DNA from 2 places in the Pseudomonas sp. BB438 genome. Region 1 is predicted to be linked to the other one. Evidence: predicted binding sites of a transcription regulator. Region 1 holds the regulator's gene; the other holds the start of a gene.

Region 1 (5,740 bases):
CTCGGACAGGCGATCGGCCGCGTCCTTGTCCAGCAGGCCCTTCTCCACGGCCTTGGCACGCAGAACGTCCGGGTCCATGCCCTTGCCGTCGTCGGAGATCGACAGCAGGATGTGGTCGCCTTCCTGCTCGGCGGACAACACCACCTTGCCCGAACGCGACTTGCCGGCGGCTTCGCGCTCGTCCGGACCCTCGATACCATGGTCCACCGCGTTGCGCACCAGGTGCACCAGCGGGTCGGCCAGGGCCTCGACCAGGTTCTTGTCCAGGTCGGTCTCTTCGCCGATCAGCTCGAGGTTGATCTCTTTCTTCAGGTTGCGCGCCAGATCGCGGACCTGCCGCGGGAAGCGGCCGAAGACCTTCTTGATCGGCTGCATGCGGGTCTTCATGACCGACGACTGCAGGTCGGCGGTGACCACATCGAGGTTGGAGACGGCCTTGGCCATCGCCTCGTCGCCACTGTTCAGGCCCAGGCGCACCAGGCGATTACGCACCAGCACCAGTTCGCCGACCATGTTCATGATCTCGTCCAGGCGGGCGGTGTCCACGCGTACGGTGGTTTCCGCCTCGTTGGCTGGTTTCTCCGCAGCGGCAGCAGCCGGCTTGGCCGCGGCAGGCTTGGCAGCAGCCGTCGGCGTCGGCGCGGCGGCAGGCCTGGGCGCAGGCGCTACAGGCTTGGCAGGAGCGACCGGCTCTTCCTTGGCGCCCGTGAACTGGCCCTTGCCGTGCAACTCATCGAGCAGCTTCTCGAATTCGTCGTCACTGATATTGTCGTCGGCGGCAGCGGCAGCCGGAGCTTCCTCGATTGTTTCTGCGGCAGCGGGGGCAGCGGCTGGCTCTTCCTTGGCGCCGGTGAACTGGCCCTTGCCGTGCAGTTGGTCGAGCAGCGCTTCGAACTCGTCGTCGCTGATCTCGTCGCCAGCGCCGGCGGCCGGCGTCTCGGCAACCGGTGCCGGAGCCGTGCTGACGGCCTCCTTGGCAGCACCGCTGAACTGGCCCTTGCCATGCAACTGGTCAAGCAGTGCTTCGAATTCGTCATCGGTGATGTCGTCGCCACCGGCGCCAACCGGCGCGGCGGGCGCCTCGGCAGCCGGCTCGAGAGCATCCATCAGTTGCTCGAACTCGGCGTCGGTGATGTCGCCATAGGCAGCAGCAGCCGGAGCCTCCTCGACGACGGGCTCGGCAACGGCCGGAGCGGCAACCGGCGCTTCAGCCGGAGCGGCGTTCGGGTCAGCCAGGCGCGACAGCGCAGCCAGCAACTCGGGAGTCGCCGGGGTCGGCTCTTGCGCGTCGCGGACCTGCTGGAACATGACGTTGACGGTATCCAACGCCTGAAGCATCACGTCCATCAGCTCGGCATCCACGCGGCGTTCGCCCTTGCGCAGCATGTCGAACACGTTCTCGGCGATGTGGCAGCACTCGACCAGCGCGTTCAGCTGGAGGAAGCCGGCACCACCTTTGACGGTATGGAACCCACGGAAGATTGCGTTGAGCAGGTCCATGTCATCCGGACGGCTTTCCAGCTCGACCAGTTGCTCGGACAGTAGCTCGAGAATCTCGCCGGCCTCCACCAGGAAGTCCTGGAGGATTTCGTCATCGGCGTCGAAGCTCATTCGGTGCTCCCTCTACAGCGTCAGCGGACGCTTAAAAACCAAGGCTGGACAACAGGTCATCGACATCGTCCTGACCGGATACGACGTCCTTTCTTGTATCGGCAGCAATCTGCGGACCTTCACCCTTGGACGATCTTTCTTTTTCCACCGCGTCGCGCATGCTCTCGTGGTCATGCTCGATGCCGGCATAGCGATCGACCTGACCCGCCATCCAGACCAATTTCACCAGGTTCGACTCGACCTCGGTCACCAGCTTGGTGACGCGCTTGATCACCTGCCCGGTGAGGTCCTGGAAGTCCTGCGCGAGCAAGATGTCGTTCAGGTGCGCGGACAGCTTGCGGCTATCCTGGGCGCTGATGTAGAGGAACTGCTCGACACGCTTGGCCAGGTCGCGGAAGGCCTCGGGGCCCAGTTCGCGACGCATGAAGCGCGACCAGTCTTCCTGCAGTTCCTTGGCCTGGGTCTCGATGTGCATGACCACCGGGGTGCACTCTTCCACCAGGTCCATGGTGCGATTGGCCGCTTTCTCGGTCATCGTCACCACGTAGGACAGGCGGTCGGTCGCATCGGCGATCTGCGAGACTTCCTGGGCGCGCGGGGAACTGGGGTCGATCTGGAAGTTGACGATGGCGTTGTGCAGTTCGCGGGTCAGCTTGCCTACCTCCTGGTAGAGCCCGCGATCACGCGCCTGGTTGAGCTCGGAGATCAGCTGCACGGCGGTCTGTACGTCGCCCTGCTCGAGGCATTCGACCAATTCGCGCGCGTGTTTTTTCAGGGTCGACTCGAAGTCACCCGCGGATTCGTTGAAATCCATGACGCCCTCTTGGCCAGCCTTAGCTGCCGACCCGCTCGAAAATCTTCTCGATCTTTTCTTTCAGCACCTGAGCGGTGAAAGGCTTGACCACATAGCCGTTGACCCCGGCCTGGGCCGCTTCGATGATCTGGTCGCGCTTGGCTTCGGCGGTGACCATCAGCACCGGCAGGTGCTTCAGGCGCTCGTCGGCGCGGACCGCACGGAGCAGGTCGATGCCGGTCATGCCGGGCATGTTCCAGTCGGTAACGAGGAAGTCGAAATTGCCGCTGTGCAGCATCGGCAGCGCAGTGGTGCCGTCGTCGGCTTCTGCGGTATTGGTGAACCCCAGGTCCCGCAGGAGGTTCTTGATGATGCGCCTCATCGTGGAAAAGTCGTCCACGATGAGAATTTTCATGTTCTTGTCCAAACCTGCCTCCATCGATACCAAACGCGCCCTGGCGGGCGTGCCGTCAATTCATTGAGCGCCGCGCGCTCTTTGCTGGGGGCGCGTCAAGAGAACGTCACCCCAAAATTCGTAAGCCTCTAACGCGCCTAAGGAAAATCCCTTCAGCCTTTTCGCTAGGAAAACGCAGGCGCGAAACTACCCGATGCTCAGCGAGCGCGCCACTCCGCCAGACGCGAGCGCAAGCGCGCGGCACACTGGCTGTGCAACTGGCTGACCCGCGATTCGCTGACGCCCAGCACTTCGCCGATCTCCTTGAGGTTGAGTTCCTCGTCGTAGTAAAGGGCCAGCACCAGCCGCTCACGCTCGGGCAGCTTGGTGATGGCATCGGCCAGGGCTGCCTGGAAGCGCTCGTCTTCCAGCCCGTGGGACGGCTCGTTGTCGTGGTGCGACGCGTCTTCGGCAAAGCCGCTGCCCTGGTCGCCGTCCTGCAACATGTCGTCGAAGCTGTACAGACGGCTGCCCTGGGTGTCGCTGAGGATGCCGTAATAATCTTCGAGGCTCATATTGAGTTCGGCAGCAACCTCCTGATCTTTAGCGTCGCGTCCGGTACGCGCTTCGACGGCACGGATGGCGTCGCTGACCATGCGGGTGTTGCGGTGGACCGAACGCGGCGCCCAGTCGCCCTTGCGTACCTCGTCGAGCATGGCGCCGCGGATGCGGATGCCGGCGTAGGTCTCGAAGCTCGCGCCCTTGCCCTGGTCATATTTCTTCGCCGCCTCCAGCAGGCCGATCATGCCAGCCTGCATCAGGTCCTCCACCTGCACACTGGCGGGCAGACGACCCAGCAGGTGGTAGGCGATGCGCTTCACCAGCGGTGCGTGCTTCTGGATCAGCAGTTCCTGGGAGTTGTGCGCCTGTGCCTTGCTGTACATACGCGCTCCGGAGGCCGCGGTCATACGGCCGAACCCGTGGGATGTTGCACCAGGCGCTCGACGAAGAACTCCAGGTGCCCTCGTGGGTTGGCCGGCAGCGGCCAGCTGTCGACCTTCTGCGCCACCGCACGGAAGGCCAGGGACGCCTTGCTGCGCGGGAACGCCTCATACACCGAACGCTGCTTCTGCACGGCCTTGCGCACCGACTCGTCGTAGGGGATGGCGCCGACATACTGCAGCGCCACGTCCAGGAAGCGGTCGGTGACCTTGGTCAGCTTGGCGAACAGGTTGCGGCCTTCCTGGGGGCTGTGGGCCATGTTCGCCAGCACGCGGAATCGGGTCATGCCGTAGTCGCGATTGAGCAGCTTGATCAAAGCGTAGGCGTCGGTGATGGAGGTTGGTTCATCACAAACGACCAGCAGCACTTCCTGGGCCGCCCGGACGAAGCTCACCACCGAGTCGCCGATCCCGGCGGCGGTGTCCACCACCAGCACGTCGATGTTGTCGCTGATGTCGCTGAAGGCCTGGATCAGGCCGGCGTGCTGCATCGGCGTGAGGTGCACCATGCTCTGGGTGCCCGACGCCGCCGGGACGATGCGGATGCCGCCAGGTCCCTGGAGGATCACGTCACGCAGGTCGCATTCGCCTTCGATGACGTCGGCCAGCGTGCGCTTGGGCGACAGCCCCAGCAGCACGTCGACGTTGGCCAGGCCCAGGTCGGCGTCCAGCAGCATGACGCGACGGCCCAGATCGGCCAGCGCCAGCGACAGATTCACCGACACGTTGGTCTTGCCCACGCCACCCTTGCCGCCGGTGACTGCGATTACCTGAACGGGATGCATACCCATATCAATACCTTGTCTCGTCGTTCGACCGTCACGCTTCTGGCGTTTCGGCTAATCCGGTTGCGGTGCTCCACCGCCTCCGGCGCTCGCGGATCGTCTAACAGAGCATCCGCATCGCTTGGGCGACCCAACTGGCCGCCCCACGCCCCATCCGGGGCTCACAATCTTCAACTGGCGCGACGCACCGGCTGTTGGTAAAGGCCGGCGAACATGTCCGCCATGGCGTCCTCGCAGGGCTCTTCCGGCGATTGCAGGCTCACGGCACGGCTGACCAGTTGGTGCGCGCGTGCCACATGCAGGTCATCCGGGATCTTCGGCCCATCAGCCAGATAGGCTACCGGGAGATGCTGGCTGATAGCCAGAGCCAGAGCTTCGCCGAGGCTTCCCGCCTCGTCCAGTTTGGTCAAAATGCACCCGACCAGGCCACAGGAACGATAGTTCTGCCAGGCGGCCTTGAGGACCTGGCTCTGGCTGGTCGCGGCCAGCACGAGGTAGTTCTTCACGTTCAGGCTCAGCGACGACAGCGCTTCGAGCTGCATGCGCAGCGCCGGATCGTTGGCGGGCAGGCCCGCAGTGTCGATCAGCACCAGGCGCTTGCGTGCCAGCGGCGCCATGGCCTGGATCAGCGACTTGCCCGGGTCGACCAGGGTCACCGGTACGTTGAGGATGCGACCCAGGGTCTTGATCTGCTCCTGCGCGCCGATGCGAAAGCTGTCCATGGACACCAGGGCAATGCTCTGCGCGCCGTATTTCAGTACGTAGCGAGCAGCCAGCTTGGCCAGGGTAGTGGTCTTGCCCATGCCGGCGGGGCCGACCAGGGCAATCACGCCGCCCTGCTCCAGCAGATCGACTTCCGGGGTATTGATCGAGCGTGCCAGGTGCGCCAGCAGCATGCGCCACGCCTGCTTCGGATCGGCGATGGAGGACACGCGCTCCAGCAGGTTGCGCGACAGGTCGGCCGGCAGGCCCATGCGCTGCAGGCGGCGCCACAGCCCAGCCTGTTTCGGACGCTGGTTCTGCAGCTGGTTCCAGGCGATGGAGCCCAGCTGCACTTCGATCAGTTCGCGCAGGCCATTGAGCTCGAAGCGCATGGCTTCCAGCGCCTGCTGGCCGGCAGCGGCCGGCGTCGGGGCGACCGGTGCGGCCATGGCCT
Region 2 (5,740 bases), 1.0 Mb from region 1:
ACAACGAGCTGAAGCTGCCCTCGCACACGGGGCTGGCCCAGTCGCTGGAGAAAGGCCCGGAGGGCCAGCGCCTGCTGGTCTATCGCGGTGACTACAAGCGCTACGGCAAGAAGCTCAGCATCGTTGTCGCGCAGGACTACACGCCCGTGCTCAAGAGCTTCAACCGCCTGCGCAACATCGGCCTGGGCGCGGGAGCTCTGGCCCTGCTGCTGATCCTGGTGTTCCAGGGTTTCGCCGTACGCCGTGCCCTGCGCCCGCTGGAGCGGGTGCGCCAGCAGATCGCGCAGTTGCAGGAAGGCCAGCGCAGCCAGCTGGATCGCCAGGTGCCGCGCGAGCTGGAGCCGCTGGTGGAGCAGACCAACCACCTGTTGCAGCACACCGAAGACACCCTGCGTCGCTCGCGTAATGCATTGGGCAATCTTGGCCACGCGCTGAAGACACCACTGGCCGTGTTGATCAGCCTTGCCGACCGCGAAGAGCTGCGCGAGCACCCAGAGCTGCGCCGGGTGCTGCACGAGCAACTGGAGCAGATCGAGCAGCGCCTGGCCCGTGAGCTGGGGCGTGCTCGGTTGGTAGGTGAAGCCCTGCCTGGTGCGCACTTCGATTGTGATGCGGAACTGCCGAGCCTGTGCGAGATGCTCAAGCTGATTCATGGCGACCACCTTGCCATCGACTGGCGAGCGCCACCGGCGACCCGTCTGCCGTATGACCGGGAAGACCTGCTGGAGATGCTCGGCAACCTGCTGGACAACGCGTGCAAATGGGCCGATGCGCAGGTGCGCCTGACGGTGGAGAAGGGTGTTGAACATTACCGCCTGAGCGTGGACGACGATGGGCCGGGTATCGCCGAGGACCAGCGCGACAGTGTGCTGGAACGTGGCACGCGGCTGGACGAGCAGGTGGCCGGGCACGGTCTGGGCCTGGGTATCGCGCGGGATATCGCGGCGGCCTGTGGCGGCAGCCTGCGACTGGAAGGCAGTGAGCTGGGTGGGTTGCGGGTGGTGATCGAGTTGCCGCGGCGGGCGGGGTGATGCTGTTCACGAGAATGCCGTGCTCGCGAACGGGAACTGGCACCGGCCTCGCCGGCGGGTCGCGGGCATGGCCCGCTCCTACAGGAGCGAGCCGTGCCGCGGAGAGTCAGACGCGGAACTGATCCATCAACCCCTGCTGGTGGTTCGCCAGCTTGTTCAGCGACTGGCTGACCTGCGCCGATTCCTGCGCCTGGCTGGACAGCGATTCGGTGACGTCGCGGATGCCCGCCACGTTGCGGTTGATCTCCTCGGCCACCGCGCTCTGTTCCTCCGCGGCGCTGGCGATCTGCAGGTTCATGTCGGTGATCACCCCCACCGCATCGCCGATGCGCTTCAGCGCGGCCACCGCCTGTTCGACCTGATTCACGCTGTCCTGCGCCTGGCGATGGCTGTTGCTCATCGCGCCGACCACGTCGCGGGTGCCGTTCTGCAGGCCTTCGATGACCTGACGGATTTCCTCCACCGAGTCCTGGGTGCGCTTGGCGAGGTTGCGCACCTCATCGGCAACCACCGCGAAGCCGCGACCGGCTTCACCGGCACGGGCTGCCTCGATGGCGGCGTTGAGTGCCAGCAGGTTGGTCTGCTCGGCGATGCCGCGGATCACTTCCAGCACCGAACCGATCTGCTCGCTGCTGGCCGCCAGACCCTCCACCTGGCTCATGGCGCTGCTCATGTCGCTGGCCAGTTCGTCGATCAGGCGGGTGGTGTTGTCGATCACGCTGAGGCCGTCGCGGGTCGCACCATCGGCGCCGCGTGCCGCGTCGGCAGCCATGGCGGCGCTGTTGGCGACGTCGTGGGCGGTGGCGCTCATCTCTTGCGAGGCGGTGGCGACCTGGTCGACTTCGCGGAACTGCTGCTGCATGCCGGCGCTGGTCTGGCTGGCGATTTCCGAGGACTGGTCGGCGGTGGCGCGGGCGTCCTGTACCGAAGACTTCACGTCCCGGATGATCGGCTGCAGCTTGTCGAGGAAGCGATTGAACCAGCCGGCCAGCTCGCCCAGCTCGTCCTTGCCGGTGTAGTCCAAGCGCTTGGTCAGGTCGCCTTCGCCACTGGCGATGTTGCGCAGCATGGCGGCGACATTGAGGATCGGCCGGGTCACGCCGCGGGCGGTAAGCCACATGGCGAACAGGCCGATCAGGATGGCGATGAGCCCGAAGCCCAACTGATAGACGGTGCCCTGCAGGCTCTGGCCGTCCAGCTCGTTCTGCAGCTCGATGGCCGGACCGAGCAGGACGTTCTGCGGGACTTCCAGCAGCACGCCCCAGGGTTTGGAGCCGGGGATCGGTTGCAGCGGTTCGACCACGCGCAGTTGGTCATCCTGGCGGAAAACCTGCTCATGGTTGGCGGCAATGGCCTGCAGCAGGTCGGCACCCTGGTTCGGGTAGACCTCCTTGAGGCTCTTGCTCAGCTTGGAGGCATCGGCGCTGTGGCCGGCGAGCAGGCCGGCGGCGCTGACGATGCTGACGCGCCCCTGGCCGTCATACAGTTCCTGGCTGCCTTCGACGCTGATTTCCTGCAGCTTCTCCATGCTGATATCCAGGCCCATGACGCCGATGACCTTGCCGTCCAGCTCCAGCGGGAAGGCGATGCTGGTCATCAGCATGCGCTTGTTGCCGACGTCATCGAAGTAGGGGTCGAGGACGCACGGCTGGCCGGTGGTCTTGGGGCAGGTGAACCAGGCGTTATAGGCACTGCCGCTCGGTCCGGGGCTGGCGTCCTGCAGCAGGGATTCGGCCATGGCCTCGGACTCCAGCTTGCCCGGTGTCGCCTGGGACCAATAGATGGAGAAACGACCGGCGTCGTTGCTGCCCAACTCGCTCTGGCCGGCGAACAGCTTGTCCTTGCCATCCAGTGCGTCAGGCTCGAAGGCGACATAGAGACCCAACAGTTCCGGGTTGCCTTCCAGGGCGGTCTTCACCTGGCGGGTCAGGTCTTCGCGCAGGTCGTAGGCGTCGAGGAAGCGCTTCTGCGCCTGGTCGCGAAGGAACAGCACTTGCCGCGAGAAACCCTTGCCGTATTGGTAGGCATCCATGATGTAGCGCTGAATGCGCATGGCCTGGACTTCGCCACGCGACTGCAGGCGCGCCTTCGCGGCTTCATCGAGCATCTGCGTGCTCGATTGCTTGACCAGCGCGGTGCTGTGTTGCGTGCGGTAGACGGACAGGCCGGACAGCAGCGACACGACGCCGAGCAGGCAGAGCCCGGCAAGCAACGTGATCTTCCACTGGATGGAGAGACGGCGCAGCAGCATGGAGAGGAATCCTTGTTTTAACTTGGCCTCGGGATGCCTGGTGTATCGGCCTTTCCCGCATCTTCTTGACCCGTGACGGAGCGAAACGTCAGAAAACAGGCGATTCTGGCGTGCCGTTGCGACGGGCAACGACTTTCAGGCAAAAAGCGTGCGCAGCGCGGGGAAAACCCCGCCGAACAGTCTCGGAAACGTCTTGATTCGACTCGTTTTTTGACACCCGGGCGGGCGTTTGGCAGAGTGCGCGCCTTTTGCCCGCACCCGGCGCGGCGATGTGCAAGAGGAGTGGTGAAGATGAATGCGGTGCTGATTGCCATTGGCCTGATGCTGGTGCTGAGCCTGTGTCGCGTGCACGTGGTGGTCGCATTGATCGCTGGTGCGGTAGTGGGCGGCCTGCTTGGCGGCCTGGGCATGGACGGCACGCTCAAGGCGTTCAACGAAGGGCTGGGCGCCGGTGCGACGGTGGCGCTGTCCTACGCCATGCTCGGCGCGTTCGCCGTGGCCATTGCGCGCTCCGGAATGGCGCACGCCCTGGCGGACCGCGCCCTGGCGATGCTCGGTCGCCACGAAGCGAACGGCTCCAACGGCTTCAAGTGGTTGATGGTTGGCCTGCTGCTGGTGGTGGCGATTTCCTCGCAGAATATCCTGCCGATCCACATCGCCTTCATCCCGCTGCTGGTGCCGCCGCTGCTCTACGTGCTGACACGCCTGCAGATCGACCGCCGGCTGATCGCCTGCGTCATCACCTTCGGCCTGATCACGCCCTACATGTTCCTGCCGGTGGGATTCGGCAACATCTTCCTGAACCAGATCCTGCTGGCCAACGTGGCCCGCGCAGGCGTCGATGTGCAGGGCCTCAACGTCACCCACGCCATGCTGATCCCGGCCCTGGGCATGGTCTGTGGCCTGCTGATCGCGGTGCTCTTCAGCTACCGGCGCAAGCGCGACTACGACCTGGAGCGCATCGAGCAGGCCGAGCGGGTCGATACGCCCTACAGCAGGATGAGCCTGGTCGTGGCAGGGGTCGCGGTCGCAGCGGCCTTCGCCGTGCAGCTGCTGCTGGACTCGATGATCCTCGGTGCGCTGGTTGGCTTCCTGGTGTTCTCGCTGTCTGGCGTGGTGCGCTGGAAGGAAGCGGACGACCTGTTCACCGAAGGCATGAAAATGATGGCCATGATCGGCTTCATCATGATTGCCGCCCAGGGCTTCGCGGCGGTGATGACCGCCACCGGACAGGTCGCCAGCCTGGTGGACAGCGCCGCCGGCTGGATCGGCAGCAGCAAGGCGCTTGGGGCCTTCATGATGCTGCTGGTGGGCCTGCTGGTGACCATGGGCATCGGTTCGTCCTTCTCCACGGTGCCGATCATCGCGGCGATCTTCGTGCCCCTGGCGGTGCACCTGGGCTTCAGCCCACTGGCCATCGTCAGTATCGTGGGCACCGCCGGTGCGTTGGGCGACGCGGGCTCGCCGGCGTCCGACTCCACCCTTGGCCCGACCTCCGGCCTGAATGTGGACGGGCAGCACAACCACATCTGGGACACCGTGGTGCCGACCTTCCTGCACTACAACCTGCCGCTGCTGGTCTTCGGCTGGGTGGCCGCGATGGTGCTCTAGACCGTTGATCAAGGGCCCGGCGCGCGGCAATTGCGCGCTGAAAGTTGCACTTGGCAGGGCAACTGCTGACTAATGAGCAGGTTTATCCATCCATGGACCCGCTCATGTTCGAATCGAAACTGGAATACCGGACGTTCCTCGCCCTGCTGCTGGTGGTGACACTCGCCTTCGGCTGGATCCTGCTGCCGTTCTATGGGGCGGTCTTCTGGGGCACCATCCTGGCGATCATCTTCGCACCGCTGCAACGCCGCCTGCGGGTGAAACTCAACGGGCGCAACAACCTGGCCGCGCTGATTTCACTCGGTGTGTGCTTCCTGATCGTGATCCTGCCGGTGACCTTCATTGCCGGCGCACTGGTGCAGGAGGGGGCGACTGTCTACCAGCGGCTGAAGTCGGGTGAGCTGAACTTCATCGCCTACTACCAGCAGGCGGTTGCCGCTCTGCCGGGCTGGGCGCACCAGTTGCTGGAGCGCTTCGACCTCGCCGATCTGTCCAGCCTGCAGGAAAAGCTCTCGGCGGGCGCGATGCAGGCCAGCCAACTGGTGGCCACCAAGGCCTTCAGCATCGGCCAGAACACCTTCGAGTTCGTCATCAGCTTCGGCATCATGCTGTACCTGCTGTTCTTCCTCCTGCGCGACGGTCCGGCGCTCGGGCGCCGCATCAAGCAGGCAGTACCGCTGAGCGTCGAGCACAAGCAGCACCTGTTCACCAAGTTCACCACGGTGATCCGCGCCACGGTGAAGGGCAACATAGCCGTCGCCGCGACCCAGGGCGCCCTGGGCGGGCTGATCTTCTGGTTCCTCGGTATCCAGGGCTCGCTGCTCTGGGGCACGCTGATGGCCTTCCT

The links. The regulator FliA, encoded in region 1, starts transcription of late flagellar genes. The targets are predictions, from matches to a motif close to CTAAAGTTTNNNNNNNNNNNGCCGNTAA.
Region 2: a site for FliA is predicted at 3,325-3,352, ahead of AC1ZV1_RS16815 (methyl-accepting chemotaxis protein). Genes of this name have one in related genera too.

The regions. Positions count from the first base shown of each region.
Region 1 is NZ_CM170001.1:4,664,475-4,670,214, forward strand. Features, by position in the region: gene AC1ZV1_RS21355 (chemotaxis protein CheA) at 1-1,611, opposite strand, end outside; gene AC1ZV1_RS21360 (protein phosphatase CheZ) at 1,643-2,425, opposite strand; gene AC1ZV1_RS21365 (chemotaxis response regulator CheY) at 2,445-2,819, opposite strand; gene fliA (RNA polymerase sigma factor FliA) at 3,017-3,766, opposite strand; gene fleN (flagellar synthesis regulator FleN) at 3,763-4,590, opposite strand; gene flhF (flagellar biosynthesis GTPase FlhF) at 4,755-5,740, opposite strand, start outside.
Region 2 is NZ_CM170001.1:3,667,361-3,673,100, reverse strand. Features, by position in the region: gene AC1ZV1_RS16820 (ATP-binding protein) at 1-1,031, shown strand, start outside; gene AC1ZV1_RS16815 (methyl-accepting chemotaxis protein) at 1,138-3,282, opposite strand; gene AC1ZV1_RS16810 (Na+/H+ antiporter family protein) at 3,574-4,893, shown strand; gene AC1ZV1_RS16805 (AI-2E family transporter) at 4,998-5,740, shown strand, end outside.